Regions from separate parts of the Pseudomonas sp. ADAK13 genome, predicted to be linked through region 1. Evidence: predicted binding sites of a transcription regulator. Region 1 holds the regulator's gene; each other region holds the start of a gene.
The links. Region 1 encodes FliA, which starts transcription of late flagellar genes. Its sites were predicted from a motif close to CTAAAGTTTNNNNNNNNNNNGCCGNTAA; they were not measured.
Positions count from the first base shown of each region.

Region 2: HKK54_RS03910 (flagellar protein MotY) is a predicted target of FliA. The motif match lies at 6,882-6,909, and genes of this name have one in related genera.
Region 3: HKK54_RS09860 (methyl-accepting chemotaxis protein) is a predicted target of FliA. The motif match lies at 8,303-8,330, and genes of this name have one in related genera.

Region 1 covers NZ_CP052860.1:271,292-281,909, forward strand. The annotation lists gene HKK54_RS01240 (protein-glutamate methylesterase/protein-glutamine glutaminase) at 1-624, opposite strand, end outside; gene HKK54_RS01245 (chemotaxis protein CheA) at 674-2,896, opposite strand; gene HKK54_RS01250 (protein phosphatase CheZ) at 2,908-3,696, opposite strand; gene HKK54_RS01255 (chemotaxis response regulator CheY) at 3,715-4,089, opposite strand; gene fliA (RNA polymerase sigma factor FliA) at 4,260-5,000, opposite strand; gene fleN (flagellar synthesis regulator FleN) at 4,997-5,830, opposite strand; gene flhF (flagellar biosynthesis protein FlhF) at 5,952-7,268, opposite strand; gene flhA (flagellar biosynthesis protein FlhA) at 7,280-9,394, opposite strand; gene flhB (flagellar biosynthesis protein FlhB) at 9,637-10,618, opposite strand, start outside.
Region 2 covers NZ_CP052860.1:799,744-810,361, forward strand. The annotation lists gene HKK54_RS03875 (RnfABCDGE type electron transport complex subunit G) at 1-438, shown strand, start outside; gene HKK54_RS03880 (Rnf-Nqr domain containing protein) at 431-931, shown strand; gene nth (endonuclease III) at 957-1,595, shown strand; gene HKK54_RS03890 (PA3496 family putative envelope integrity protein) at 1,703-1,888, shown strand; one part of gene HKK54_RS03895 (IS3 family transposase) at 1,994-2,349, shown strand; one part of gene HKK54_RS03895 (IS3 family transposase) at 2,348-3,215, shown strand; gene HKK54_RS03900 (response regulator transcription factor) at 3,274-3,906, opposite strand; gene HKK54_RS03905 (argininosuccinate synthase) at 4,563-5,780, opposite strand; gene HKK54_RS03910 (flagellar protein MotY) at 5,910-6,818, opposite strand; gene pyrC (dihydroorotase) at 6,975-8,021, shown strand; gene rnt (ribonuclease T) at 8,018-8,695, shown strand; gene HKK54_RS03925 (peroxiredoxin) at 8,761-9,363, opposite strand; gene HKK54_RS03930 (bacterioferritin-associated ferredoxin) at 9,601-9,819, shown strand; gene bfr (bacterioferritin) at 10,020-10,490, shown strand; gene grxD (Grx4 family monothiol glutaredoxin) at 10,568-10,618, opposite strand, start outside.
Region 3 covers NZ_CP052860.1:2,109,215-2,119,832, forward strand. The annotation lists gene HKK54_RS09835 (GntR family transcriptional regulator) at 1-244, shown strand, start outside; gene HKK54_RS09840 (DUF3050 domain-containing protein) at 629-1,393, shown strand; gene HKK54_RS09845 (diiron oxygenase) at 1,390-2,337, shown strand; gene HKK54_RS09850 (amino acid adenylation domain-containing protein) at 2,334-5,714, shown strand; gene HKK54_RS09855 (SRPBCC family protein) at 5,742-6,191, shown strand; gene HKK54_RS09860 (methyl-accepting chemotaxis protein) at 6,308-8,188, opposite strand; gene HKK54_RS09865 (sigma-70 family RNA polymerase sigma factor) at 8,468-8,968, shown strand; gene HKK54_RS09870 (FecR domain-containing protein) at 8,965-9,948, shown strand; gene HKK54_RS09875 (TonB-dependent siderophore receptor) at 10,054-10,618, shown strand, end outside.

The sequences.
Region 1 (10,618 bases):
CAACACCCGCTGCAAAGCCACCGGGCCACCCGTGGACGTACCGATGGCCACCAGCTTGTAGGCTTTGCGCTTGGGCGCAGGCGAATGCGCAGTGGGCGCAGCCGTACGCACAGGGGCGACGGCCGGACGCGCAACCGGCGCAGGTGCCGGGCGACCAAAAGTGCTCGGGGCGGCCGGTGGCGGCGTAACCGGTGCCGGTGCCGGCGCACTGAACAGGCTGCGGCGGTTACTGCGGGAGATGCTGTGCACCTTCTCGCAGAGCATCTGCTTGACCTTCTCGGGGTTGCGCGAGATGTCTTCGAAATTCTTCGGCAGGAAGTCCACCGCGCCGGCATCCAGCGCATCCAGGGTCACCCGGGCGCCTTCGTGGGTCAGCGAGGAGAACATCAACACCGGCGTTGGGCAGCGCTGCATGATGTGCCGCACCGCCGTAATGCCGTCCATCATCGGCATCTCGTAGTCCATGGTGATCACGTCCGGCTTGAGGGCCAGGGCCTGATCGATCGCCTCTTTGCCGTTGGTGGCCGTGCCGACCACCTGGATATTGGAATCCGATGAAAGAATTTCCGAGACGCGGCGGCGGAAGAAACCCGAATCGTCCACCACCAGGACCTTGACTACCATAAACACTCCGTTAGGCCGGGCGAGGGACAACCGCCCTGCCCGGGCCGAATCAAATACGCCGTGCGGCGTAACGCTTGAGCATGCTCGGAACATCGAGAATCAGCGCGATCCGACCGTCACCGGTAATGGTCGCGCCCGACATGCCCGGGGTTCCCTGCAGCATTTTGCCCAAAGGCTTGATGACCACTTCTTCCTGGCCCACCAGTTGATCGACGACAAAGCCGATACGCTGGGTGCCCACGGAGAGAATCACCACATGACCTTCGCGCTGCTCTTCATGCTTGGCCGAGGCCACCAGCCAGCGCTTGAGGTAGAACAGTGGCAACGCCTTGTCGCGCACGATCACCACTTCCTGGCCGTCCACCACGTTGGTGCGCGACAGGTCGAGGTGGAAGATTTCGTTGACGTTGACCAGCGGGAAGGCGAAGGCCTGGTTGCCCAGCATCACCATCAGGGTCGGCATGATCGCCAGGGTCAACGGCACCTTGATGACGATCTTCGAGCCCTGGCCCTTGGTCGAGTAGATGTTGATCGAGCCGTTGAGCTGGCTGATCTTGGTCTTCACCACGTCCATGCCCACGCCACGGCCCGACACGTCGGAAATCTCGGTCTTGGTGGAGAAGCCCGGGGCGAAGATCAGGTTGTAGCACTCGGTATCGGTCAGGCGGTCGGCGGCGTCCTTGTCCATCACGCCACGCTTGACGGCGATGTTGCGCAGTACCGTCGGGTCCATGCCCTTGCCGTCATCAGTGATCGACAGCAGGATGTGGTCGCCTTCCTGTTCGGCCGCCAGAATCACTTTGCCCTGGCGACTTTTGCCCGAGGCTTCGCGTTCTTCCGGCGTCTCGACGCCGTGGTCGACGGCGTTGCGCACCAAGTGGACCAGCGGGTCGGCCAGGGCCTCGACAAGGTTTTTGTCGAGGTCGGTTTCTTCACCCACCAGTTCCAGGTTGATCTCTTTCTTGAGCTGGCGTGCCAGGTCGCGAACCAGGCGCGGGAAGCGCCCGAAGACTTTCTTGATCGGCTGCATCCGGGTCTTCATCACCGCGGTTTGCAGGTCGGCGGTGACCACGTCGAGGTTGGACACGGCCTTTTGCATGGCCTCGTCGCCGCTGTTCAGGCCCAGGCGCACCAGGCGGTTACGCACCAGCACCAGTTCGCCCACCATGTTCATGATGTCGTCCAGGCGCGCGGTATCAACCCGCACGGTGGTTTCGGCTTCACTGGCCGGTTGCTTGTCCGGGGCCGGGGCGGCAGCCGCACGAGCGGGCGCAGGTGCAGCCGTCGGTGCAGGCTTGGCAGCCACGGGCGCAGCGGCCTTGGCGGCCACCGGAGCCGGCGTTGCCACCGCAGCGGCGGCCGCAGCAGCCGGTGCAGCAGTGCCGACGGCTTCGGTGAACTTGCCCTTGCCGTGCAGTTCATCCAGCAGCGCTTCGAACTCGTGATCGGAGATCAGGCCATCGGCAGCCGGTGCAGCGGCAGCGGCGGGTGCTGCAGGTGCAGCGGCCGTGGCGGCGACTTCCGGCAGTGCATCGGCGGCAAACGAGCCTTTGCCGTGCAACTGGTCCAGCAGCGCTTCAAATTCGTCGTCGGTGATTTCATTGCTGGCAGGCGCCGCGGCTTCCGTTGGCGCTGGCGCTGCGGCCACCGCGTCCGGGGCAAACTGGCCCTTGCCGTGCAACTGGTCGAGCAACGACTCGAACTCGGCGTCGGTAATGTCTTCAGTGGTCGGCACCATGGCCGGCGCACTGGCCGCTGGAGCCTCGGCTTCGGCCTTGACGGCGTTCAGCGAGTCCAGCAGTTGTTCAAATTCGCTGTCGGTGATGTCGCCCGCAGGCTCGGCGACAGGCTCAGCCACCGCTTCAACCACCGGTGCATTGGCCGCAGGTTCTGCCAGGCGCGCCAGGGCGGCCAGCAGTTCCGGCGTGGCTGCAGTGATCGGTGCACGTTCGCGCACTTCACTGAACATGCCGTTGACCGCGTCCAGTGCTTCCAGAATCACGTCCATCAGTTCCGAGTCGACGTGCCGCTCACCCTTGCGCAGGATGTCGAACACGTTCTCGGCGATGTGACAGCACTCCACCAGCTCGTGGAGCTGGAGGAAGCCGGCGCCCCCTTTTACAGTGTGAAAACCGCGAAAAATTGCATTGAGCAGGTTCGCATCATCCGGTCGGCTTTCCAGCTCGACCAGTTGTTCGGACAGTTGCTCTAAAATTTCGCCGGCCTCTACAAGGAAATCCTGAAGGATTTCTTCATCGGCGCCGAAGCTCATGGGTGTGCTCCTTAGAAGCCTAAACTGGACAGCAAATCGTCTACGTCGTCTTGCCCGGATACAACGTCTTCACGTTTATCGGCATGAATCTGCGGACCTTCACCCTTGGCGAGGTGTTTTTGTGGATCTTTTTCAGAAAGGATCGCTTCGCGGTCATGTTCGATGCCTGCAAACCGGTCAACCTGACCCGCCATCAACACCAGTTTGAGCAGGTTGCTTTCCACTTCGGTGACCAGTTGGGTCACGCGCTTGATCACCTGGCCGGTCAGGTCCTGGTAGTCCTGGGCCAGCAGAATGTCATTGAGGTTGCTGGAAACCGTGCGGTTCTCCTGCTCGCTGCGGGACAAAAAGCCGTCGACCCGACGCGCCAGTTCACGAAACTCTTCAGCGCCCACTTCCCGCCGCATGAACCGGCCCCAATCGTTGCTCAGGGCCTTGGCTTCACTGGCCATACCGTTGACCAGAGGCGTGGCGTTTTCCACCAGGTCCATGGTGCGGTTGGCCGCCGCCTCAGTCAGCCTGACCACATACGACAGGCGTTCGGTGGCATCCGTGATCTGCGAGATTTCTTCGGCCTGGGGCATGTGCGGGTCAATCTGAAAATTGACAATCGCACTGTGCAACTCACGGGTGAGCTTGCCCACTTCCTGGTACAGGCCGCGGTCACGGGTCTGGTTGAGCTCATGGATTAACTGCACCGCGTCGCCGAACTGGCCTTTTTCAAGGCTTTCGACGAGTTGATGAGCATGTTTTTTCAGGGTCGACTCAAAGTCGGCCTGCGATGATTCTTTATGCTCCATAGCTCCCCCGTGGCAGCATCAATGACCGATGCGTTCGAAGATTTTTTCGATCTTCTCTTTCAAGGCCAGTGCAGTGAATGGCTTGACCACGTAGCCGTTAACCCCGGCCTGGGCGGCTTCGATGATCTGTTCACGCTTGGCTTCAGCGGTCACCATCAGCACAGGCAGGCTGCGCAGTTTTTCATCAGCGCGCACGTGGCGCAGCAGATCGATACCGGTCATGCCCGGCATGTTCCAGTCCGTTACCAGAAAGTCGATGCTCCCGCTGTTGAGGATCGGAATCGCCGTAATGCCGTCATCCGCCTCGACCGTGTTAGTGAACCCAAGGTCACGCAACAGGTTTTTTATGATCCGCCGCATCGTTGAGAAGTCATCAACGATGAGGATTTTCATGTTCTTGTCCAATTCGACCTCCAAGCAGTCTTAAACGCGCCCAGCACCTGGGCGCGCCATATCAATCAACAGGCGTTACACAAAAAGGACTACCGGGGGCGCACCACGGGCCAAGCCCGTCCGGACGCAAGGCCTGGACGGTATCGTTCGCAGTGTCCCCACACTGCCTGTCAGCGCGCTCGCCACTCTCCCAAACGCCCCCGCAAGCGGGCTGCGCACTGGCTGTGTAACTGGCTGACCCGCGATTCGCTGACGCCCAGGACCTCACCGATTTCCTTGAGGTTCAGCTCTTCGTCGTAGTACAGCGCCAACACCAGTCGCTCACGCTCCGGCAAATTGGCAATCGCGTCCGCCAGCGCAGTCTGGAAGCGTTCATCTTCCAGATCGCGTGACGGTTCGAGATGGGCACTCGCGCCGTCCTCGTGCAGCCCTTCATGTTCGCCGTCCTGCAAAAGGTCGTCGAAACTGAACAGGCGGCTGCCCAAGGTATCGTTCAAAATCCCGTAGTAATCATCGAGACTCAATTGGAGTTCGGCCGCAACTTCGTGATCTTTAGCGTCGCGACCGGTTTTTGCTTCAATTGAGCGAATTGCGTCACTCACCATCCGTGTATTGCGGTGCACCGAACGCGGCGCCCAATCACCTTTACGCACTTCATCGAGCATGGCCCCACGGATACGGATACCCGCGTAGGTCTCGAAACTCGCGCCCTTGCTCGCGTCGTACTTGGTCGACACTTCGAGCAAGCCGATCATCCCGGCCTGGATCAAGTCTTCGACCTGGACGCTGGCAGGCAGGCGCGCCAGCAAGTGATAGGCAATGCGCTTGACCAGCGGCGCATAGCGCTCGATCAATTCGACCTGACTGTCACGTGCCGACTTCTTGTAAAGGTTGTAGCCGCTGGCTGTCATAGCACCGGTCCTGCGCTCGTCTGATGCACCAATCGCTCGACGAAAAACTCCAGATGCCCACGCGGGTTGGCGGGCAACGGCCAGGTATCGACCTTCTGGGCAATAGCCTTGAACGCCAATGCGCACTTCGAACGAGGGAACGCTTCATAGACCGCACGCTGCTTTTGCACGGCCTTGCGTACGCACTCGTCGTAAGGAACTGCGCCAACGTATTGTAAGGCGACATCGAGGAAGCGATCTGTGACCTTGGTCAACTTGGCGAACAGATTGCGCCCCTCTTGCGGGCTTTGGGCCATGTTGGCCAGCACACGGAAGCGGTTCATGCCGTAGTCACGGTTAAGCAGTTTGATCAGGGCGTAGGCGTCGGTGATCGAGGTGGGTTCGTCGCACACCACCAGCAACACTTCCTGGGCGGCGCGCACGAAGCTGACCACGGACTCGCCGATGCCGGCGGCGGTGTCGATCACCAGCACGTCGAGGTTGTCGCCAATGTCGCTGAACGCCTGGATCAGGCCGGCATGTTGCGCCGGGCTCAGGTGCACCATGCTCTGGGTGCCGGAAGCGGCCGGCACGATACGAATCCCGCCGGGCCCCTGCAACAGCACGTCGCGCAGCTCACAGCGGCCTTCGATCACGTCGGCCAGAGTATGTTTGGGCGTCAGCCCCAGCAGAACGTCGACGTTCGCCAGCCCCAGGTCAGCATCCAGCAGCATGACGCGACGGCCAAGCTCTGCCAGGGCCAGGGACAAATTCACTGACACGTTAGTTTTCCCGACGCCACCTTTGCCGCCGGTCACCGCGATCACCTGTACGGGATGCATGCTGCCCATTTTATTTCTTTACCTTGTCTTGCTTAGACGCAGGCTACATGACTTGGCCGCGCGAACTGCTGGCAGACCATCGATGTAGATACATTGCACTGTCGTTTTGTGTTGCCTGTTCATGTTGACCTCAGCCGACCCGTTTGTTCGGACTGTGGTAGAGGTCGGCGAACATGTCAGCCATCGCTTCCTCACTCGGTTCTTCCTGCATTTGCACGCTGACAGCCCGGCTGACCAACTGATGACGGCGCGGCAGATGCAAATCATCCGGGATCCGCGGCCCGTCGGTCAGGTAGGCGACCGGTAATTCATGGCTGATAGCCAGGCTCAACACTTCGCCCAGGCTCGCTGTTTCATCCAGTTTAGTCAGGATGCAGCCCGCCAGCCCGCAGCGTTTATAGCTGTGGTAGGCAGCTGTCAGTACCTGCTTCTGGCTGGTCGTGGCAAGTACCAAATAGTTTCTGGATTTGATCCCGCGCCCGGCCAGGCTTTCCAGTTGCATGCGCAAGGCCGGGTCGCTGGCTTGCAGGCCAGCGGTATCGATCAACACCACGCGCTTGCGCAGCAGCGGGTCGAGGGCGTTGGCCAGGGACTGGCCCGGATCGACGTGGGTCACCGGCACATTGAGGATGCGGCCCAGGGTCTTGAGCTGTTCCTGGGCGCCAATGCGGTAGCTGTCCATGCTCACCAGGGCGATGTTCTGCGCGCCGTACTTGAGCACGTAACGGGCGGCCAGCTTGGCCAGGGTAGTGGTCTTGCCCATGCCGGCAGGGCCGACCATGGCAATCACGCCGCCTTCTTCCAGGGGCTCGATTTCCGGGGTAACAATCATCCGCGCCAAGTGGGCCAGGAGCATGCGCCAGGCCTGCTTGGGTTCTTCAATTTGGGTGGTCAGTTGCAGCAGGTCACGGGACAACGGGCCAGACAGGCCAATGCGTTGCAGACGGCGCCACAGGTTGGCCTGCTGCGGCTGGCTGCCCTGCAACTGGTTCCAGGCCAGCGAGCCCAACTGCACTTCCAGCAGCTCACGCAGGCCGTTGAGCTCGAAACGCATCGAGTCGAACACCCGCTGGTCTACCGCTGCCGCCGGGGCGGGCGCAGCAGGACGTGGCGGTTCGACAAAGGTCGGCTCTACCAACGGCTCGGACGCCGTCAGCGGCAGGCCGGCAAACAGCTGGCGGTTGGTGGTGGTGTCGCTGTCGCCACGCATGCTCAGTTCGGCCTGGGCCGAGACAATGCGCGAAGCGGTCTTGCGCAGCTCGTCTTCCAGCTCCATGTTCGGCACACGCGGCGCCAGGGCCGAGGGCTTGTAATCCAGGGCAGCCGTCAGCTCGACACCGCCGGCAATACGGCGGTTACCGATAATCGCAGCGTCGGCGCCCAACTCATCACGCACCAGTTTCATGGCCTGACGCATATCGGCGGCGAAAAAACGCTTCACTTGCATATCCCACTACCTCAGCCGTTGGGCCCTACTGTCGCGACGATAGTCACTTGCTTATTGTCAGGAATTTCCTGGTAAGCCAATACGTGCAAATTCGGTATAGCCAGGCGTCCAAACCGCGACAACATCGCCCGGACGGGGCCAGCCACCAGCAGGATGACCGGATGGCCTTCCATTTCCTGGCGCTGCGCGGCCTCGATCAACGAACGCTGCAGCTTCTCAGCCATGCTTGGCTCCAGCAACACGCCTTCGTCAGCGCCCTGCCCAGCCTTCTGAATACTATTGAGCAATATTTGTTCCAACCTTGGTTCCAAGGTGATAACAGGCAGCTCGGAGTCAAGCCCTACAATGCTTTGGACGATTGCACGCGACAATCCGACGCGCACTGCGGCCACCAGGGCGGCAGTATCTTGACTCTTGGCGGCATTGTTGGCGATGGCCTCGGCAATGCTGCGAATGTCCCGTACCGGTACCTGCTCGGCCAACAGCGCTTGCAATACCTTGAGCAGTTGCGAGGTAGACAGTACCCCCGGCACCAGCTCCTCGGCGAGTTTTGGCGAGGCCTTGGCCAGCAATTGCAAGAGTTGCTGGACTTCTTCGTGGCCAATCAGCTCGTGGGAGTGCTTGTACAGAATCTGGTTAAGGTGAGTGGCGACCACGGTGCTGGCGTCTACCACGGTGTAGCCCAGCGACTGCGCCTGGCTGCGCTGGCTGATTTCGATCCATACCGCTTCCAGGCCAAAAGCCGGATCTTTGGCGGTAATCCCGTTGAGGCTGCCGAACACCTGGCCCGGGTTGATCGCCAGTTCGCGGTCCGGGTAGATCTCGGCTTCGGCCAGGATCACGCCCATCAGGGTCAGGCGGTAGGCGCTCGGGGCCAGGTCGAGGTTGTCGCGGATGTGCACGGTGGGCATCAGGAAGCCCAGGTCCTGGGACAGCTTCTTGCGCACGCCCTTGATCCGCGCGAGCAATTGGCCGCCCTGGTTACGGTCCACCAGGGGAATCAGGCGGTAGCCGACTTCCAGGCCGATCATGTCGATCGGGGTGACGTCATCCCAGCCCAACTCCTTGGTTTCCTGGGCGCGGGCCGGCGATGGCAGCAGCTCCTGTTGGCGTGCCACCTCCTGCTGGGCAATCACTTTGATCTGGTTTTGCTTTCTCCAGAACAGGTAGGCGCCGCCGGCAGCCATGGCCGCCATGCTCAGGAACGACACATGGGGCATGCCGGGCACGATCCCCATGATCGCCATGATGCCCGCCGCCACCGCCAGCGCCTTGGGCGAGGCAAACATCTGCCGGCTGATCTGCTTGCCCATGTCTTCGGAGCCCGAAGCACGGGTCACCATGATCGCTGCCGCTGTAGATAACAACAGTGATGGCAATTGCGCCACTAAACCGTCACCGATGGTCAGCAAGGCGTAAACCTTGCCGGCGTCGCCGAAGGTCATGCCGTGCTGGAAGATGCCGACCGCCATGCCGCCGATCAGGTTGATAAACAGAATCAGCAGGCCGGCGATGGCGTCACCGCGCACGAATTTACTGGCACCGTCCATGGAACCGTAGAACTCGGCTTCCTGAGCGACTTCTAGACGGCGGGACTTGGCCTGGTTCTGGTCGATCAGGCCGGCGTTGAGGTCGGCGTCGATGGCCATCTGTTTGCCGGGCATCGCGTCGAGGGTGAAACGTGCGCTCACCTCGGAAATCCGCCCGGCGCCCTTGGTCACCACCACGAAGTTGATGATCATCAAGATCGCGAACACCACGATACCGACCACGTAGTTACCGCCGATCACCACCTCACCGAAGGCCTGGATCACCTTGCCCGCGGCGGCGTGGCCGTCCTGGCCGTGGAGCATCACCACCCGGGTTGAAGCCACGTTAAGCGCCAGCCGCAGCAGGGTGGCGATCAGCAGAATGGTCGGGAACACCGCAAAATCCAGCGGCCGCAGGGCGTACACGCACACCAGCAACACGACCACGGACAGCGCGATGTTGAAGGTGAAGAACACGTCCAGCAGGAACGGCGGCATCGGCAACATCATCATTGCCAGCATCACCAGCAACAACAACGGCACACCCAGATTGCCTCGCGAGAGGTCAGTCAGGGTGCCACGGGCCGTGCTGAGCATTTGAGAGCGATCCACCGGTATTCCTCGTTTCCTTGAAGCAAACTTTTGACGCCGGTAGGCGTCCTGGAGGCGGTATTGCAAGAAGCCTTCCAACTTTTGCTTGAGGTTTGACCGAGGGGAATTTTTGTTGTCTGAGCGGACGCCTTCGCGAGCAAGCCCGCTCCCACAGTTGGCCGGGAGAATGCGATCAAAATGTGGGAGCCGGGCTTGCCCGCGATGAGGCCGGGAGCGGCGCTGCAAAATCAGGAATCCCGACGCAAATCCGGCGGAATCGGCAGGTCTTTGAGCGGATCCGGACGCTTGCCCTTGCCCGCGCGGTACTGGCGGATCTGGTACACGTACGCCAACACCTGCGCCACCGCCAGATACAACCCGGCCGGGATTTCCTGGTCCAGGTCGGTGGAATAGAAGATCGACCGCGCCAACTCCGGTGACTCCAGCAGCAAAATGTCATTGGCCACGGCAATTTCACGGATTTTCAACGCCGTAAAGTCGCTGCCCTTGGCCAGCAACATCGGCGCCCCGCCCTTCTCCGGGTCGTATTTGAGCGCCACGGCGTAGTGGGTCGGGTTGGTGATGACCACGTCGGCGTCGGGCACCGCCGCCATCATCTTGCGCTGGGACATCTCGCGCTGCAGTTGGCGAATCCGCTGTTTGACCTCGGGCCGACCTTCCTGGTCCTTGTGCTCGTCGCGCACTTCCTGCTTGGTCATCAGCAGCTTCTTGTGGCTTTCCCACAGCTGGATCGGCGCGTCCACCGCAGCAATGATGATCAGCCCGCAGGCCATCCACAGCGTGCTCCAGCCCACCACTTGCACGCTGTGGATGATCGCCAGCTCGATCGGCTCATGGGCGATGCGCAGCAAGTCGTCGATGTCGGACGACAACACGGTCAACGCCACAAACAGGATCAGGATGAACTTGGCCAAGGCCTTGAGCAGCTCCACCAGGGCCTTGGTGGAAAACATCCGCTTCAGCCCCGGGCCTGGGTTCATCCGGCTGAATTTGGGCGCCATGCTGCCAGCGGCAAACAGCCAGCCGCCGAGGGAGATCGGGCCGATCAGTGCTGCCAGCAGCAAGGTAATCAGGATCGGCTGCACCGCGAGAATCGCGATCTTGCCCGAGTGCAGCAGGTACAAGCCCATGGCGCCGGGGCTCAACAGCACGTCACGGGGCAGGGAGAAATTCAGGCGCATCAACTCCATCAGGTCCAGGGCCAGGCCA
Region 2 (10,618 bases), 530 kb from region 1:
CAACACCCGCTCGCGATACATCCACAGGCACTGGCAAACAGCCAATTGCTGGGCGGCTACCTCGCCAGCATGAACGGGCAACCCAGCGCAGTGCTGCTGCGCTCGCAAACCAATGGCTATGGCGGCCCCATAGAATTGCTGATCGCCATCTCCCACAACGGCAAGCTGTTGGCGGTAAAAACCTTGAGTCAGTCGGAAACCCCAAGCCTCGGTGGGCATATCGCAGAACCTGGCAATCCGTGGCTGGCGGCATTCAAGGGACTGTCCCGAGACGACTCCAATGATTCCGCCTGGGCGCTGAAGAAAGACCACGGCCAATTCGATCAGATGGCTGGCGCGACCATCACGTCGCGGGCGGTGATCAATGGGGTTCACGATGCGTTGCGTTACTTTGATGAGCACCGCCAACGGGTGTTGGAGCCGTCAACCCATGACTAAAGCCCTGGCCCGCTCGCTGATGCTGGCGCCATTGATTGGCGTGACCGACACGTTGCCCAAGGCGTTGGGCTTCTGGGTGCTCTCGGTGCTGATCGTGACGCTGTATGGCCTGGGCATGCACACCCTGCGCAACCGCCTCGGCGAGCGTATGCAACTGATGGCCAGCCTGCTGATCGCCGCGACACTGGTCAGTTGCGTACAACTGCTCTTGCAAGCGTTCGCGTTGCCCTTATATCAACAGCTGGGTATTTACCTGGCACTGATCAGTGTTCAATGCGTGTTACTGGAGTTTTCGGGCTTTTTCGAAGCAGGCCAGGGCAAGGCACGCGTGCAACTGTTCGGCCTGTTTGGCGTACTGCTGGTCACCCTCGGCATACTGCGTGGGCTGATCGGTAGCGGCTCTGTCACCGCGTTGGCCCCCGTCGGGTTTATCCTGCTCGGGTTGTTGCTGGCCGGGCGACAAGCCTGGGCCCATTTTTCAAAATCACACTGACTGTCTGCAAGGAACCGCTCGCCCCATGAACGCCGCAAAACGCCTGGAAATTTTCCGCCGGCTTCACGAAGACAATCCGGAACCGAAGACCGAACTGGCCTATTCCTCGCCGTTCGAGTTGCTGATCGCAGTGATTCTCTCGGCCCAGTCCACAGACGTCGGCGTCAACAAGGCCACCGCCAAGCTGTATCCCGTGGCCAACACCCCGGAGGCGATCTATGCGCTTGGGGTGGAGGGGCTGTCCGAGTACATCAAGACCATCGGCCTGTACAACAGCAAGGCGAAGAATGTCATCGAGACATGCCGGCTGCTGGTGGAGCTGCATGGCAGCGAAGTGCCGCAGACACGGGAAGCCCTGGAAGCACTCCCGGGCGTAGGACGCAAAACCGCCAATGTGGTGCTCAATACGGCATTTCGCCAATTGACCATGGCCGTGGACACGCACATTTTCCGGGTCAGCAACCGTACCGGCATCGCCCGCGGAAAGAATGTGGTGGAGGTGGAAAAACAACTGATGAAGTTTGTTCCCAAGCCGTATCTGCTGGATTCACACCATTGGTTGATCCTTCACGGGCGCTACGTCTGCCAGGCCCGCAAGCCGCGCTGTGGCAGTTGCCGCATCGAAGACCTGTGCGAATACAAGGAAAAGACTTCCGACGATTGAGCCTTCATTGCTTTTATCGATGAGTCGATTGAAAAAATCTTTTTTACCAGGCCCGGGATTATCGTTATAAGGAGCGCCAACGGCAGTCTTAGCCTGGAGTTAACGTTATGAGCACTGGCAAAGAACAACTGGATGTAGAAGACGACGTTGTTGGCGCTGAATCCGACGATGATGCAGCAGAAGCACCGGTAGAGGTGGCCAAGACCAATTTGAGCAAACGCCGCACCATCGACAACCTTCTGGAAGAGCGGCGCTTGCAAAAACAGTTGGCCGATTACGACTTCGACCTCTAATCGTACCAACGACAAGCAGAAGCCTCCCTTGCGGAGGCTTTTTTCCGACTGTTGTCCCGTCCTGAATAAGGTTTACACCTTCTGACCGATCTTCAGGAGGATTCAATGGATACGGGAAAAAGGCGGAGCCAGCGCGATTACACGCTAGCTTTTAAATTGTCAGTCGTAGATCAAGTCGAAAAAGGCGAGTTGAGTTATAAAGAGGCTCAACGGCGCTTTGGCATTCAAGGCCGGTCCACGGTACTGGTTTGGTTACGCAAGCATGGCCGACAGAACTGGAGCCAAGGCGCCTCAATCCGAGCGCCGCGGAGCAGGCCGATGACCGACCCCAACCTCCCGCTGACACCCGAACAGCGGATCAAAGAGCTTGAAGAACAGTTGGCGCTGAGCAATCAGAAGGCCCAGTTCTTTGAAGCTGTCGTGAACGTCTTGAAAAATGATTACGGTGTGTCCATCGTAAAAAGCGACCCGGCAAGTCCTCTCGCAAGGGCAAATCCAAGACCTGAGCATTAGCAGGGCTTGCCTGTTTATGGGCATTTCGCGCCAAGCGTATTACAAGCGCAACCGAGCCTTTGACGCGAGAGTTTGCCAAGACCAGCAAGTCGTGGAATTCGTTCTGGAAAAGCGTCGCCGCCAGCCGAGGCTTGGGACGCGCAAACTGCACCATCTGATGGTAATTGAAGCCACAGCGGCGCTACGTGTCGGTCGAGACCGCCTGTTTTCCATCTTGCGAGAGGCGCGAGAGCTGGTCCCTCGCAAACGTGCTTATCATAAAACCACGCATAGCCATCATCGCTTCCGCCGTCACCCCAACCTACTCAAAGCTGGCCCGGAACAAGTTGTAGCCAGCAGACCTGAGCAGGTTTGGGTCGCAGACATTACCTATCTCCCAACGCGGGAAAGTGTCGCTTACGTTAGCCTGATAACAGACGCGTACTCACGCAAAATCGTGGGTCATCATGTGCACGGCAGCCTGCATACGGAGTCGGTGGTCAAGGCGCTGCAGAAGGCTGTTAGTCAGCGAAAATCCAATCAACCGCTCATTCATCATTCAGATCGCGGAGCCCAGTACTGCTCCGATTTATACCAACGGATGCATACCCGGCATGGAATCAGATGCTCAATGACTGACGGTTATGATTGCTATCAGAACGCGATGGCGGAGCGGATAAATGGGATTTTGAAGACTGAGTTTTTGCTGCATCGTCCTAAAGACCTGGCGGATGCAGTGAAAATGGTGGATGAGTCGGTGCAAATCTACAACCGGGAGCGGCCGCACTTATCCCTGAAATACAAAACGCCCGATGCGGTGCATCGGGCGTTTTGAGACTGAAACAGGTGTAAACCTATTTCAGGACTAGACATGTATGTAATGTGTGGCCGACCTACACCAACCCGTTACGCTGGGCCAGTTCGATCAAGTCCACCAGGGAGCGTGCGTTGAGCTTGAGCAGCAAGCGCGTCTTGTAGGTACTCACGGTTTTGTTGCTCAGGAACATGCCATCGGCGATCTCCTTGTTGGTCTTGCCGCGCGCCAGTTGCTGCAACACCATCATCTCCCGGCCGGAAAGGCGCTCGACCATGTCGGCTTCGCTGGCGTTGCCCATTGTGGAGCGCACCGAATTCAGCGCCTGGTTGGGGAAGTAGCTGTAACCGCACAGCACCGCCTTGACCGCACTCAACAGCTCGGTGAGGTCCTGCTGCTTGCACACGTAGCCCGCAGCCCCCGCCTGCATGCATCGCATGGAAAAATGCCCGGGCGCCTGGGACGTCAGCACCAGCACCTTGAACGGATGGGCCTGTTTGGTAGAGGACAGCCGACATATAACTTCCAGGCCATCGAGTTTGGGAATTCCAATATCCAGTATGACAATGTCCGGCATATGCTCCCGTGCAAGTTGCAAGGCATCGACACCGTTATCGGTCTCGGCAACGACCTCATAACTATGGCGTTCCATTAGCATACGCACAGCAAGACGAATGACGGGATGATCATCCACGATCAGCACTTTATTCATGGGCAAGTCCAATTTCGCTGTTCGAATTATTAAGAGTAAGCACAATAGCCTAGTCGTTTCACGCTGGGCATAGTGCTCCCCCCCAAGCAACAGCAAGCAGAGACCCAACCCACAGAGACATCGGATTTAACCTACAAAAAAACGCCAACCCGGAGGTATCCAGTTTTGTTGAGGCCTTCAGAACTTTCCGAGCACAATAATATTTTGAGTGAAAATTCCCAGGATTACCGGGGACAGCGTAAACGTGCCGTACACAAGTTTCAGCAAATACCCCTTGTGCCTCCTCGAAAAACCTGTGATTCGGGGGTGAAACCGGTTTTTTTAAAGTTCCATTCGTCATAATTAGTTACGCTCCATAAATCCTACAGCCATGTCAGCATCCGACATATTCGCAGTACATTTCTGAGTGAAATTTCTGTAGTACATAGTTCCTGCACACAAGAAAAAAAAGCCACTTTCAACAATGCATCACTTATCGAGCGAAACTAATAAACATTGCCCCCGTAAAAACATAAACATTCCACTCCGCATCCTTCAGGACTGGATTTTTTGAGCCGAACGATAAACATCACATCATCCATAATGATTTCTTGCGTATTTTCGGCCAAAAAAAATGGCCCCTTAAAGGGGCCATTTTTCATTGCAACTTAAAACACTCAGAACAACTTGCGACCCTTGTTGGCCGCAATGCGCATGCGCAACGCGTTCAGCTTGATGAAGCCTGCCGCGTCCGCCTGGTTGTAGGCGCCGCCATCTTCTTCGAAGGTGGCGATATTGGCATCGAACAGCGATTCGTCGGACTTGCGGCCGGTCACGATCACGTTGCCCTTGTACAGCTTCAGGCGCACGACACCGTTCACGTGGACCTGGGAAGCATCGATCATCTGTTGCAACATCAGACGCTCAGGGCTCCACCAGTAGCCGGTGTAGATCAGGCTGGCGTACTTGGGCATCAGCTCGTCTTTGAGGTGAGCCACTTCACGGTCCAGGGTGATGGACTCGATGGCGCGGTGAGCGCGCAGCATGATGGTGCCGCCCGGGGTTTCGTAGCAACCACGGGACTTCATGCCCACGTAACGGTTCTCGACGATGTCGAGGCGGCCGATACCGTGTTCGCCACCGATGCGGTTCAGGGTCGCCAGTACGGTGGCCGGGGTCATTTCGACGCCGTCCAGCGCGACGATGTCGCCGTTGCGGTAGGTCAGTTCCAGGTACTGGGCCTTGTCAGGAGCGTTCTCCGGGGAGACGGTCCATTTCCACATGTCTTCTTCGTGCTCGGTCCAGGTGTCTTCCAGCACGCCGCCTTCATAGGAGATGTGCAGCAAGTTGGCGTCCATCGAGTACGGGGACTTCTTCTTGCCATGACGCTCGATCGGGATGGCGTGCTTTTCAGCGTAGTCCATCAGCTTTTCACGGGACAGCAGGTCCCATTCGCGCCACGGAGCAATCACTTTTACGCCTGGCTTCAAGGCGTAGGCACCCAGTTCGAAACGCACCTGGTCGTTACCCTTGCCGGTGGCGCCATGGGAAATGGCGTCGGCGCCGGTTTCGTTGGCGATTTCGATCAGGCGCTTGGCGATCAGCGGACGTGCGATGGAGGTACCCAGCAGGTACTCGCCTTCGTAGACGGTGTTGGCGCGAAACATCGGGAAAACGAAATCGCGGACGAACTCTTCGCGCAGGTCGTCAATGTAGATCTCTTTCACGCCCATGGCTTGCGCCTTGGCACGTGCAGGTTCGACCTCTTCGCCCTGACCCAGGTCAGCGGTGAAGGTCACCACTTCACAGTTATAAGTATCCTGCAGCCACTTGAGGATCACCGAAGTGTCCAGGCCGCCGGAATACGCGAGAACGACCTTGTTTACGTCGGCCATGCCATCACTCCACGGGGTTGTACGGAAAGGCGTCGATTCTACCGACCAAAACCGTGAAATTACAGAGGCGCGACAGCAAATGAAGATAAAGCGACAGATTATGTCGAGCGGGCGACGAAACGCCGGACCTTATGAGGTGGCGGCGGCGTTGCCCGGCGCTTTGGCCTGTGGAGCCGGTTTCTCGGGGGCTGCCACCCGTTCGAGTTGAATATTCACCCGGCGGTTTTTCGCCCGGTTGGCCGGGTTGGTGTTCGGCGCCAATGGGTAGCTTTCGCCGTGAAAGCGCAGGGTAATCTGCGATTCCTCAATGCCATTGGCCTTGAAGTAGTCCATCACCGCCAGGGCACGACGCCGGGAAACATCACGGTTGGTCAGGCGATTTCCGCTGTTGTCGGAGTGACCGTTCAACTCGATGTGATTGACCGTAGGGTCGGCTTTCAGGAATTCGAGAATCACCGACAGTTTTTTCTTGGCCGCCGCGTCCAGTTCAATGCCTCCACCCGGGAAGCCCACCTCGGTCTGTTTGACCTGCTCGAAATTCATCGGCAGCAGCTTGGTGGTGCACATTTGGTAGTCGTTGTAGGCCTTGCTGAATTTCGCCGGTAACAGGCGGATTTCGGAGTAACCACCCTCACGGCTATAGTGACGCACCGTCGGGCTGCGACCTTCAAGCAGGCCGGTAAACAAGCGTCCCGCCTGGGCCTGGGAACTATTAAACAGCACATCGCCACTACCGATCCGCACTGCACCCAGGTTGATATCACCACGTCCCGGTTGCCACGGCGCAGCCGCTGCCAGCAGGGTTGCGGAACCGCCGCCCATCGAACCGTTAAAGGCTTTCAGACGAAACGTCGCCTGCTCGCCGGCCCGGCGTACGAACTCGCCCGTACCGAAATCGGTGATCGGCTGGCTCAATCGGCACTCGAATTTATCGCCCTCCACTTTCCACTCAATATTCTCCAGACGTGTCTGGAACGTGAGGGCCATCGCGGGCAGGCTGGCGAACACACTGAGCAGGGCTAGATAATGCTGGCGCACGGGAGGCTCCACTGGTTTCTACAACACATCAAGGCGTCATACATCGTTAAGGCATACCCAGGGATATCGGTCGCATCCTGCAAAACTTGATAGCGAGTGCCTGCAAGAGTCTTTTCCGGTAGCATTCCCACCAGATTGACCCGCCTGGAATCCCCAATGTCCGACCGCCTGACCCTGCTGCGTCCCGACGACTGGCATATTCATCTTCGCGATGGTGCTGCGTTGCCCCAAACCGTGGCCGATGTAGCGCGCACGTTTGGCCGCGCCATCATCATGCCTAACCTGGTACCTCCGGTGCGTAACGCCGCGGAAGCCGATGCCTATCGCCAGCGCATTCTTGCTGCACGACCGGCCGGCAGCCGCTTTGAACCGTTGATGGTGCTGTACCTGACCGACCGCACCCAGCCCGAAGAAATTCGCCATGCCAAGGCCAGCGGTTTCGTGCACGCCGCCAAGCTGTACCCGGCCGGTGCGACCACCAACTCCGATTCCGGCGTAACCAGTATCGACAAGATTCTGCCGGCCATCGAAGCCATGGCGGAAGTCGGCATGCCGTTGCTGATCCACGGTGAAGTCACCCGTGGCGATGTCGATGTATTCGATCGTGAAAAGATCTTCATCGACGAGCACATGCGCCGCGTGGTGGAGTTGTTCCCGACCCTCAAGGTCGTGTTCGAGCACATCACCACCGCCGATGCCGTGCAGTTCGTCACCGAGGCTTCGGCTAACGTCGGCGCGACCATCACCGCGCATCACCTGTTGTACAACCGCAACCACATGCTGGTGGGCGGGATTCGGCCGCACTTCTATTGCCTGCCGATTCTCAAGCGCAACACGCACCAGGTGGCGCTGCTGGATGCCGCCACCAGTGGCAGCGAGAAATTTTTCCTCGGTACCGACTCCGCGCCCCACGCCCAACACGCCAAAGAAGCAGCGTGCGGTTGTGCCGGTTGCTACACCGCCTATGCGGCGATCGAGTTGTATGCCGAAGCGTTCGAACAACGCAACGCGCTGGACAAGCTTGAAGCGTTCGCCAGCCTCAACGGCCCGCGTTTCTATGGCCTGCCGGCGAATACCGACCGCATTACCCTGGTCCGTGAAGACTGGACCGCCCCCACCAGCCTGCCGTTTGGCGAGCTGACCGTTATCCCGCTGCGCGCCGGTGAAACACTGCGCTGGCGCCTGCTGGAGGAACACCCGTGAGTGAAGACCATTACGACGACGACCAGGAACACGGCGGCGGTGGTGGCGGTTCCCGTCACCCGATGGCCGAGCGGTTCCGTGGCTACCTCCCGGTCGTTATCGACGTAGAAACCGGCGGCTTCAATTGCGCCACTGACGCATTGCTGGAAATCGCCGCCACGACCATCGGCATGGATGAACAGGGTTTCGTGTTCCCGGAACACACCCATTTCTTCCGCGTCGAGCCGTTCGAAGGCGCCAACATCGAAGCCGCAGCTTTGGAGTTCACCGGGATCAAGCTCGATCACCCACTGCGCATGGCCGTCAGTGAAGAAGCGGCGCTGACCGACATCTTCCGTGGCGTGCGCAAGGCGTTGAAGGCCAACGGCTGCAAACGCGCAATCCTGGTGGGCCACAACAGCAGCTTCGACTTGGGCTTCCTCAACGCGGCTGTGGCGCGCCTGGACATGAAACGTAACCCGTTTCACCCGTTCTCCAGCTTCGACACCGCGACCCTCGCTGGCTTGGCCTATGGCCAGACCGTGCTGGCCAAAGCCTGCCAGGCCGCCGGTATCGACTTCGACGGTCGTGAAGCCCACTCGGCCCGCTACGACACCGAGAAGACGGCCGAGCTGTTCTGCGGCATCGTCAACCGCTGGAAACAGATGGGCGGCTGGGAAGACTTCAACGACTGAAGCCAAACCCCGCGCATAAAAAAACCGGCCTTCTCAGGCCGGTTTTTTTGTCCCGCGAATCCGACTTACAGCTTGCCGGCGTTCTCGGTCAGGTAAGCCGCAACGCCTTCTGGCGAAGCGTTCATGCCTTTGTCGCCTTTTTTCCAGTTGGCAGGGCAAACTTCGCCGTGCTCTTCGTGGAATTGCAGAGCGTCGACCAGACGGATCAGCTCTTCCATGTTACGGCCCAGCGGCAGGTCGTTGATGATCTGCGAGCGGACAACGCCCTTGTCGTCGATCAGGAATGCGCCACGGAAAGCCACGCCGCCTTCGGACTCAACGTCGTAAGCCTTGGCGATGTCGTGCTTCATGTCGGCAGCCATGGTGTATTTGACTTTGCCGATACCGCCATCATTGATGGCAGTGTTGCGCCAGGCGTTGTGGGTGAAATGGGAGTCGATGGAAACGGCTACCACTTCAACGTTGCGCGCCTTGAAATCGTCCATGCGGTGATCCAGAGCGATCAGCTCCGAAGGGCAGACGAAGGTGAAGTCCAGCGGGTAGAAGAACACCAGGCCGTATTTGCCTTTGATGGCTTCAGACAGTTTGAAGCTGTCTACGATTTCGCCATTGCCGAGGACGGCGGGTACGTCGAAATCCGGGGCTTGTTTGCCGACGAGTACGCTCATTGGGTATCTCCTGATGGTGGTGACTGAAGTAAAAGGATCCGCCCCAGTGTGCCGCAGCTAAACGACAGGCCTGTGACGCGATCACGCTTCGTGAAGACCGACCATCATACCGGAAAAAAGCCGTTCGTCAGTGAGCCCGCTTGCAAACAGCAAGCCTTGTGAAACTACTTTGACAATCATTCTCGTTAACATTAAGATCCGTCGCACTTAAGCCTTAAACCGCGATGGTTCTCCCTTATGTATGTCTGCCTCTGCACTGGCGTCACCGACGGACAAATCCGCGAAGCGATCTATGAAGGTTGCTGCAGCTACAAGGAAGTACGTGAAACCACCGGCGTGGCCAGCCAATGCGGCAAATGTGCCTGCCTCGCCAAGCAAGTGGTACGGGAAACCCTGACGCAGCTGCAAACTGCCCAGGCTGCGATCCCCTACTCAGCAGAATTTACACACGCATAATTGGCGTGTTTTAAAGAACCGGACTTAGTGTCCGGTTTTTTTATGCCCGAAATTCAAACAGTTAGCGCCAAGACGCGGAACACAAACATTCTTATTCCGATTAATTTTCATTTATTATTCAATAACTTAGGTTTGACAGTAGTCAATACGCCGCTCAAACTCCGCCTTATATACAGCTAATACAGGGCAGGACCCCAATCATGAAAGGCGACATTACAGTCATCCAGCAACTCAACAAAATCCTTGCCAATGAACTGGTCGCGATCAATCAGTACTTCCTGCATGCACGCATGTATGACGATTGGGGCCTGGAAAAGCTGGGCAAGCGTGAATACAAAGAATCCATCAAGGCCATGAAGGACGCTGACGCGCTGATCAAGCGCATCCTGTTTCTGGAAGGCCTGCCGAACGTGCAGGACCTGGGCAAGCTGAACATCGGCGAGCACACCCAGGAAATGATCAACTGCGACCTGAACTTCGAGCGCAAGAGCCACACCGACCTCAAGGCCGCCATCGCTCATTGCGAAACCAAGGGCGACTTCGGCAGCCGCGAGTTGCTGGAAGATATCCTTGAAGACCAGGAAGAACACATCGACTGGCTGGAAACCCAAATCGGCCTGATCGACAAAGTGACTATCGAGAATTACCTGCAATCGCAGATGGGTGAATAACCCTTAGTTCCCGGCCACTAAAAAGCCCCGCTCTCTTTCGAGAAGCGGGGCTTTTTATTGCCGCAGCCTGGAAAAAATCAGGCTTCGGTCTTCGCCGCAGCCTTGGCTGCTGCGTCTTTGATCAGTGC
Region 3 (10,618 bases), 1.8 Mb from region 1:
GCGGTTGCTCAAGCTGGTTGAACACGGCTTGAACGAAGAAGAGCGTTTCCTGCGCTTCAACCTGGAGGCCATGGGCCTGGGCAAGACGTCCCAGGAAGACCACCGCGAACTGCTCGACCTGGTGGCACAAAAGAAAGTCGAGGAAAGCATCCTGACCTTGCGTAACCACCTCACCCGCGGCATGGAGGTGATTACCGGTTATCTCAAAAGTCTTGAAGAGACTGAAGAGAACGCCCCGCTGTAAATTCTCCGTGGAACCGAGACGCCTCCTTCGACCACAAAGCGCTGCGCAGCGACCTTGGCCGATGGAGGTGAACTCACAACATTCACGCCCGTTAAAAGATTAATCCGAAAAAACACTTCCTACACTTCACAGAGCCATTCAACTACCGCAATATCTTTATTCGTAACAACTAATAAAACCAAAAGCGCCTGAATACCTAATCAGACTATTACAACCTCCAAACTCTCCCCAATCGACAGCGTGAACCCTGCTCGGGCGTCACTGCGCGTGACGTTCCTTTAAATAAAGCTTTGGTGTTTTTGTCATAGCGTGCTGCTTGTTAATCAATAACAGCACGTGGCTGCTTGTTATCAGGGAAGAAACAACGACTTATAGGCATCAATCATGCTCCAGCACTCACACCTGCTTAAACAAAAAAAGCAGAAGTTACACAGCCATCCATTATTTACACAAATAAACACACTTCCAAAGTTGCGATACTTTATGGAAAACCATGTGTTCGCTGTTTGGGACTTCATGACGCTGACCAAACGCCTGCAACATGACCTGACGGGTATGCGCCTGCCGTGGTTGCCGCCGCCGGACCCGCAAGCGGCACGCCTGATCAATGAGATCGTGTTGGGCGAAGAGTCGGACGCCTGTCCCGGTCACGGCCACGGCAGCCACTTCGAGTTGTACCTGGAAGCCATGCGTGAAGTCGGCGCCAGCACCACGGCCATCGAAAAATTCATCACCCTGCAACGCGACGGCAGCGATGCAGAAACGGCCCTGCAAAGCGTCGATGCCCATCCTGCCGTGGCCCATTTCGTCAGGAGCACCTTGCAGGTTGCCCTGAACGCACCGACCCACTGTGTGGCGGCCGCCTTTCTCCACGGCCGCGAGAGCGTCATACCGGCGATGTTCAAGCGTGTCCTGGAGGGGTGCGAGAAGCTCCACCGCCAAGCCCCGACCTTCTGCTACTACCTCAAGCGCCACATGGAGGTTGACGCAGAGGAGCATGGCCCGGCGGCGGAGCAACTGCTGCAACGCCTCACACTGGCCGACCCGAGCCGCGAGCAGCAGGCCAACAGTGCCGCCCTGAGCGCCGTGGAAAGCCGCCTGGCCTTATGGGACGGGTTGCGCCTGTGCCTGCCGGAGGTACGCGTATGAACCCTGTCGACTATCGCTCATGTGCCGACGATTGGGAGCGCCGCGCGACCATCCGTACCCGCCCGCGCCGCCTGCTGGAAAACGATCAAAAGCTGATCTATCCCTTGAGCCGACAACCCTTGGTGCTGAGTGCGACCTTTGTCGATCAATGCCCACAGTGCCGCGATGTTGTCTTGTTGCAGACGTTCTACAAGTTCATCAACGACGTGGTGATCTTTGAAACCGAAATCGTCGACAAGACCGCACGCCGCATTGCCAAGAATCGCTTTTCGGTGCCCTTCCCGCTCGCCTGTCGCTACGACGCCATGACCGTGGTGGTGGACGAGGATTACCACGCCCTCGTCGCCCTCGACTTCATGCAACAGGCCGTCGAGATGACGGGCATCGCGCCCCTTGAACTGCCCGGGCAAATCGAACTGAGCCGCGCCTTGCCTGCCGCGCTGGCGCTGGCTCCCGAACACCTGCGCGATGCCGTGGAGTTGATCGCAGTGGCCATCGCCGAGAACACCGTGACCCATGACGTGGCGGCGTTTTCCAAGGACGACAGCGTCAAGCAATCCATCCGTGGATTGATGGCCGACCACTTGTTTGACGAGGGCCGTCATGGGGTTTTCTGGACGCGACTGGTACGGATCTATTGGCAGTCTGCGAGCGCCGAAGACCGCGACTGCATCGCCCGGATCCTGCCAGTATTCCTCCAGCATTACCTGACCCACGACCTGCAAAAGAACTTCGACCTGCAACTGATCGAGCACCTGGACATCAGCGCCAGCACTCGCGCTGCGTTGCGTGCCGAGGTGCACGCGATGGACTTTCCCATCACCCGCCAGCACCCGTTGCTCGGCAATATCAAGGCGTTCCTGAATCACAGCGGCCTGCTGCAAACGGCGAGCGTGGTCCAGGCCCTGGACGCCTTTCTTCCGACGCCAGGAGTTCACCCATGAGGCGCCTGAAGATTGGGTTGGTGGGCATCAGCGCGGCGTTGGATGAAGTGGGGCAGACACTGGAGCAATACGGTCATGCCCTTACGCAAACGAGCGACGCAAGGGACGTCGACCTGCTGATTGATGACGGTAGCGAGGCAATCCCGCCGGGCCTGGTTCACACGGCCTTGATGAGCTTGCGCCTGGGCCTCGGGACGCAGACTGACGGTGGGCTGCCGACCCTGCAATTCAGGTGCTACGCCAGCGCACACCGACTCCTGGCGGTCCTGAACGTTGACGCAGAACCCAGCGGCAACGGCCAACGGTTGCGGCGCCAGGCAGCTACTCGCCTGGTGGAATGGGTGGCCCAACACGTCAGCGGTTTCTCCCGGGACGCGGGCTATTTTTCGCAAACCGCGATCGCCTCCGATGCTCCCGAACACAGCCTGCAAGCGCTCGCATCGTTGGCGTACCTGCATCGCTTTAACCAGACCGCCGACTCGGCGCTGCAGCAACAAGCCCAGGTGCCCATGATCGAACGACTGGAGATCAGTCTTCAAACCTTCGCCGAACGACCGGCGCTGAACATCGCCGGGAACGTGCTGAGTTATCGACAGTTGCATCGCAAGAGCCTGGCTATCCAGCAGCATCTTTGGCCTTTGCTTGAGGCCGGCGACACACCGCAGGTAATTGGCGTTTGCCTGGGCAAGTCCCTTGAGCTGTACGCCAGCATCCTCGCGGTGCTGGGCTGCGGCGCGGTGTACCTGCCACTGGAGCCGGGCCACCCGCCACAACGCCAACAAGCCATGCTGGAAAACGCCGGCGTCTCGGTGCTGCTGGAGGACGGCCGGCATCCACTGCGAGGCCGTTTTACCGCCCTGAATGTCAGCCCCCTCGACACGCACGCCACCCCGCCGCTACTGCGCCAGCGCCCGGCCATGGACGCCCCTTGCATGGTGCTGCACACCTCGGGCACCACCGGCCAGCCCAAAGGCGCGCTGCTGAGTCAGTACAACCTGGCCCACTTCACTGCCTGGTTCGGCAGCCATGTGCAACTGAGCGAGCACAGCCGGGTGCTGCAGTTCTCACCATTGAGCTTCGACTCTTCGCTGATTGATATTTTCGCCCCCCTGATCGCAGGCGCCGAGCTGATCGTGCCCGGTGAAGACGCGCGGCGCGACCCGCAACAACTGGTGGAACTGATCCGGCAACAGCGCGTGACCCATGCCTTCCTGCCGCCGGCACTGCTGAGCATCCTCCCGCGGGATCAACCCTTGGGCCTGGCGCACCTGATAACCGGAGGTGATGTCTGCGAGCCCTGTGTCATCGAGCAACTGGCGGGACAGTGCTCCTTGCACAACTTCTATGGGCCGACGGAAGCCACCGTGCTGGTGACCCACCGCGCGCTGCAGCCGGGCGACAGCAATCGCAACGTGGGGACGCCCATCGCCAACAGCCGGGTACTGATCCTCGACGAGCAACGTCAACCGGTGGATGAACAGGTGATGGGCGAGCTGTACATCGTCGGTCCCGGTGTCAGCCTGGGTTACCTCAATCAGCCGCAGAACACCGCCGAGCATTTCGTACACCTGACGTTGCCCGACGGCCAGACCTTGCGGGCCTACCGCAGCGGCGATCTGGCGAAATGGACGGAAGATGGCATCGAGCTGGGCGGGCGTCGGGATCAGCAGGTGAAGATCCGTGGCTTTCGGGTCGAGCCCCAAGAGATCGAACACTGCCTGCGCAGCAGCCAGCTGTTTCGCCAGGTGGCGGTGGTGATCGACCGTGATCAGCGGATCCTGGCGTTTGTCGCGCAACCGGAGGCCCAGGGCACCCTGTCTGCGCTCCAGCAACATGCCCGGCAAACACTGCCCGACTATCTGCAACCTGCCCTGTGCACGGAGCTTGGGAGCATGCCGTGTACGCCCAATGGCAAGGTCGACCGCCAGGCCTTGCTGGCGCTGCCGATTCAACCGGTGCCGGCCATCAACCGCTGCTCGCCGCAGACACCGGTGCAGGCGCAGCTGCTGAAGCTATGGAGCGAGTTGCTCGGCGTGCCCGTTGCACAGCTGTCGACGCAGGACAGCTTCTTCGAGCTCGGCGGCCATTCCATCCTGTTGTCGACGATGTTGCTGCGTATCCGCGAGCAGTTCGGTCGCAGCCTCTCCCTTAACCGTTTTTTCGAAACGCCCACCGTCCGTACCCTGGCGGCGCTGATGGGTGACGGCGCGGTCCCTGAAGCGCCGGCCAGCCAGGCAACACGGGATGCGCTGCGTGAACTGGACATGCAGATGTTGCCAGCGGACCAGGCGGGTGAACCCCGCAAGGTGATCGTGACCGGGGCCAACAGTTTTCTCGGGGTGCATATCGTCGAGGCGTTACTGGCCGAGGGCGCACTTGAGGTGGCGTGCCTGGTGCGTGAGCGCCCCGGGCATTCAGCCACTGTGAGGTTCGCCGAGGCGCTGCGCGATTACCGCCTGGAACACCTGGACCTGAGTCGGGTACGGGTATACGCCGCCGACATCAGTCAGCCGCGCCTTGGCCTGGCCAGCGAGGTGTATGACTACCTCGCCGGGGAGTTCGGCGTGCTGGTGCACAACGCCGCCCACGTCAATCATGTGATGGATTACGCCACGCTGGCCAAGGACAACGTCGAGCCCGTGCTGGAATGCCTGCGCCTGTGTGAAACCCGGCGCAAGAAGGTCTTCAATTTCATCTCGACACTGTCGGCGGCCAGCAGCATCGACGCACAAGGCCAGGTACTCGAAACGCCCGCTGCCACCACACCGCCGCTGTATATCCAGAATGGCTACAACCTGTCCAAGTGGGTCGCGGAACGCCTGCTGGGGCGTGCCGTCGAGCAAGGGGCCTGGGTCAATATCCACCGTCCCGGCAACATCAGTTTCAACTGCCGCAATGGTGTCTGCGAGCCACAGAAAAATCGCCTGATGTTAATGCTCAAGGGCTCACTGCAACTGGGCCTGATGCCCCGCCTGGGGTTGAATTTTGACCTGATGCCGGTGGACTTTCTCGCGCGGTTTGTTGCGTTCCACAGCGGGCGCTGCAGTGCTGGGGGAAATGTGTTCAACCTGCACAATCCGCAACCCTTGAGCTGGGAGTCCTACGTCGATGCGTTTCGCCAGGCCGGCCATGGGTTCGAGTGGGTGAGCGTGGCCCACTGGCAACGTCACCTGCACACGGTGGATAGCCGCAATGCGCTGTTCGGCGTGCTGGGTTTTTATCTCAATGGTTTGGAGGAGGACATCGGCGACACCTCGATGATCGGCCATGACAACGCCCGGCGTGGTGTCGAGCAGATGGGCGCGCACTACCCCGAAAAAAGTCCGGCGCTGTTGCGCAAGGGCTGCGAGTACCTCAAGAGCATCGGCTTCCTGTAATCAGGCGCTTAACCGAAGGAAAATCTAATGAAACCCGATACGTTGATTCGCAACCCATGCGCCAGGCCAGTGGTGTCTTCAGTGGTGATTGCCCGTGACGCCGCCCACGTGTGGGCAGTGGTGGGGGACTTTGCAGGGTTTGACAGATTCATCCCCGCGCTGGCGCACATAGAGATGACCGGCGCGGGCATGGGGTCGCTGCGCAAGAAATTCTTCCACGACGGAAACCTGGTAGTGGAGCAACTCAACAGCCGCGACGAACAGGCCATGCAGATGACCTGGACAACGATTTACAACACCCTTGGTGTGGCCCGGCTATGGGCGGCGATACGTGTGGAGGCTTTGGGGGAGTGCAGTTCGAAAGTGACCTGGACGATCATTGCCGAGCCGGTTGAGCACGGTAAGGAGGGGTTTGAAGCATTTGTGCAGGCGTTCGCCGACAGCGCGCTGGAGAATGTGCGGCAGATGTTTGGCTGACCTTACTGTAGGAGCGAGCTTGCTCGCGAAAAACGAGAAGGCAACGCGGGCTATCTGATAGCGCTGCGTTATCGTTGACGCTCTTCGCGAGCCAGCTCGCTCCTACAGGGTCATCGTCAGATTTTGAAGCTGTCGACCAACTGCTTCAGCCGGTTGGCCTGTTGAGACAACGCGTCGCAATCCTTCAAGGTTTCGTTGAGGTTGGCCACGCCCTGCTGGTTCAACAGGTTGATCTGGTTGATGTCCACATTGAGGGTTTCCACCACCGCGGTCTGCTCCTCGGTCGCGGCCGCTACCGACTGGTTCATCCCGTCGATCTCGACAATTCGCTGAGTCACGCTGACCAGGCGCTCGCCGGCCTGGTTGGCGACCTCGACGCTTTCTTCGCTGGAGGTCTGGCTGGCGTTCATAGTGGTGACCGCCTCACGCGAGCCAATCTGCAGCGACGTGATCATTTTGTGGATCTCTTCCGCCGATTCCTGGGTACGGTGCGCGAGGTTGCGCACCTCATCCGCCACCACCGCAAACCCACGACCCGCTTCACCGGCACGCGCGGCTTCAATCGCGGCGTTGAGGGCCAGCAGGTTGGTTTGCTGGGAGATGCCTTTGATCACATCCAGGATGTGCCCGATGTTGTCGGTGCTGGCGTTCAGGGTTTCAATCTGCGTGCAGGACAGGCTGATTTTCTGCGACAGTTCTGACATCGCCAGGATGGTTTTCTCCACCACTTTGCGCCCGTCATCGGCCTGCTCACTGGCACCGCTGGCGTGCTGCGAAGCATCGGCGGCGTTGCGCGCGATTTCCTGAGTGGCGGCCCCCAGTTCGTTGATCGCTGCAGCCACGCTGTTGGTGCGGGCGCTTTGTTCGTCGGAGCCGATGATCGACGCGTTGGACGAAGCCATTACCCGCTGGGACAGGTCGTGCACCTGGCGGGTGGCCGAGGACACTTCGGAAATTGACGCATGAATACGCTCGACGAACTGGTTGAAAGCACTGCCCAGGTCACCGAATTCATCTTTGCTTTCCACGGTCAGGCGGCGAGTCAAATCACCCTCGCCCTGGGCGATGTCCTGCATGGCGCGACCCATGGTGGTCAGGGGACGCATCAAGACCTGGATCAGCAGGCTCAGGAACACCGCAATGGCGGCGACCGCGATGAACATGGCGATCAATGCCGAGGTGCGGAACTTGCCCAATGGTGCGTAGGCTTTGTCCTTGTCGATCGACAGGCCGATGTACCAGTCTGCATTCGGCAATCCGCTGATCGGGGTGAAGGACAGAATCCGTTCCTGACCATTGAGAACCACTTCCTGATTGAGCTTCTCGATGCGCACGTTGCTGCCCGGGTAGATGTCCTTGAGGTTTTTCATCACCTGGTCCTGGTCCGGGCTGACGATCACCTGGCCGTCACCGCTGACCAGGAACGCATGGCCGATACCACCGAAATCCACCGAGTTGATGATCTTCACCAGGGTTTGCAGGCTCAGGTCACCACCGACCACGCCGAGCAATTCACCATTCTTTTTCACCGGCATCGCAATGGTCACGATCAGCCCACCCACCGCTGCCATGTAGGGCGGCGTGAGCATGGTCTTGTCGGCCGCAACGGCTTGCTTGTACCAGGGGCGCTGACGCGGGTCGTAGCCATCGGGCATTTTGGCGTCGGGCCGTTGGGTGAATACACCGTTGGTTGAACCGACGTAGGTGAACTGGAAGTTGGAGGTAAATGCCGACTGGTCGACCAACCCCGGAAGGTCGGCAGCACTGCCTTGATGGGCCACGTTTTGCGCCAGGCTTTCCAGTACCAGTACCCGGCCACTGAGCCAGTTCTGCACACTGCTGGCGGTCAGTTCACCGGATTGCTGAATCGACGACTCCAGGTTTTGCCGGATGGTGTTGCGCTGCAGGTAGTCGTTGTAGAACGTGAATAACGCGAAGGCCAGAACCACTACGCCTGACGCGGCCAACAGAATTTTATGACTGAACTTGAGATTCATTTCATTGACTTCTTTTTGCCAAAAGGGGGTGAGCGTGCCGGATGCAACATTCCATGTAACGGTATAGGCAGACTCTGCGACTGCTCTATTTCGGTGCACGCATGGCTCGTCAGGCTTTCGGCCACTCCAGGATAAATCTTAGGAATTTGTGAGAAGCATCCTCTTTTAGCGTCAGAAGCCGACCGGCGGTAGCCATCTGACGGCGGGAGTTGCAAAATTTTTCAGCCTTGTCGACAATGCGACTAATTATCATTTGTGACGCTTCGCCAGGCCGTGTGAATGCCCTCTCCCGAGTACGCAGTACAGACGCTTTACAGCAACCATCACGGCTGGCTCAACACCTGGCTGCGCAGCCGCCTGGGTAACGCCGCGGATGCTGCGGACCTGGCCCAGGACACGTTCGTGCGCCTGCTGCAAAAAACCGAACGCTTCGAACTCAAGGCCCCTCGCGCCTTTCTGCGCACCATCGCCCGGGGCTTGGTGATTGATCACTGGCGTCGCGAAGAAATCGAACGGGCTTATCTGGAATCCATCGCCCACTTGCCCGAAGCCGTGGCACCGAGCGCTGAGGAGCGTGCGTTGATTCTGGAATTGCTGGAGTCCATCGCCCGGCTTCTGGACGGGCTCAAGCCCAAGGTGCGTAAGGCGTTTTTACTGGCTCAGTGCGACGGCCTGACTTACAAGCAGATTGCGCAGCAGATGGGCGTGTCGTTGCGCTCGGTGGAGCGGTATGTCGCCGAGGCGCTGTATCACTGTTATGTGCTGCGGTATGAGGCATGACCCCGATGGATAACACTGCACGCGCAGGAATCGATCCGCAGGTGGTGAAACAGGCCATCAGCTGGATGCTGCGCTTGCGTAACAATCGCACCAATATCCGCCTGAAGGCGCAATGCGAGCACTGGCGCGAGGCTCATCATGAACACGAGCTGGCCTGGCAACGCGTGCAAGCACTGCAACATGAACTGAGCAGCCAGCTGGCGGCAATTCCCGGGGCCCATGTGGCGCTGGAGAACAGCGCCCAGCGGCTCGGGCGCCGGCAAGCGTTGAAGGTGTTGTCGGGTGTGGTGTTGATCGGTTCGGCGGCCTGGGTCAGCAGAGACCTTACCGGCTGGCAACGCTGGACCTCGGACCTGGCCACCGCCACCGGCGAACGCCGCAGCGTGCAATTGCCGGATGGCACACGCCTGCAACTCAATACCGACAGCGCGGTGGACCTGGACTTCAACCCGCAGCAACGCTTGATCACGCTGGTACGCGGGGAAATCCTGGTGACCTGCGGCGCTGCAACGACGGCACCGCTGCTGGTTCGCACGCGTCATGGTTTGTTCGAAGGCATCGACGGGCGGTTCGTGGTGCGCCAGGACAGCGATTGCACTCGCTTGAGTGTGGCGTCAGGCAATGTGGCGATTCATTCGCCCCATACGGCGGACAGCCTGTTCACTCAGGTGCATGCAGGAGAAAGCTACCTGGTGCGTCAGAACGAGGCCATTCTGGCGCCGCCTTTGGATATGGATGCCGGGGCCTGGGCGGATGGATTGATCGTCACCCGCAACATGCGCCTTGCCGACTTCCTGGCAGAGGTGGGGCGCTATCGCCATGGTTACCTGGGCTGCTCAAGCGATATCGCAGACTTGCGCCTGTCCGGCGTTTTTCGGTTGGAAGACACCGAGAAACTGTTGGCGATCCTTCCGCAGACGTTGCCTGTGCACCTGCGCTATCGCACCCGCTGGTGGGTGAGCCTGGAGCGTCAGGCCTGACTATTGTTGTCGCGCCCGATTTATTTTTGGCGGCTTTTTTCCGTGAGTCCGGCTTAGACAGTAAGCATTTCAATCTGCCTTCAGCGACCTCTACGGACCTCGATAATGACTGTGCGTTTTTTCAGTAACTCACCCTCTTCCTACCCTTTGCTCGGTAAAGCCGTACGGGCAGCGCTGCTGTCGACCACGATGGGCATCGGCTTGTTGCCGGTGGCCGGGGTCGCGGCGGATAGCGGGGTCGAGCGCATCAGCCAGCGCTATGACATCCCTGCCGGGCCGCTGAGCGATGTGCTCAACCAGTTTGCCCGTCAGGCAGGCATCACCCTTTCCAGCACGCCTGCGCAGACTCAGGGCCGCCAGTCTGCCGGGCTGCACGGTGAATATTCCGCGGAGCAGGGCCTGAGCCAGTTGCTCAATGGATCCGGCTTGCAGGCACAGCCACAGGACGACGTAAGTTTCGTGTTGCAGGCCCAGCCCGAAAGTGAAGCGCTGACCTTGCCGACTACCGACATCAAAGGCTTCGCCCTGGGTAACGCCCTGGGCAGCATGGACGGCTACAACGCAACCCACAGCCAGATCGCCACCAAGACCAGTACTGCGCTGCTGGAAACATCACAAACAGTTTCGGTGGTGACCCGTGAGCAGATGGACGACCAGGGCTCGCAAACCG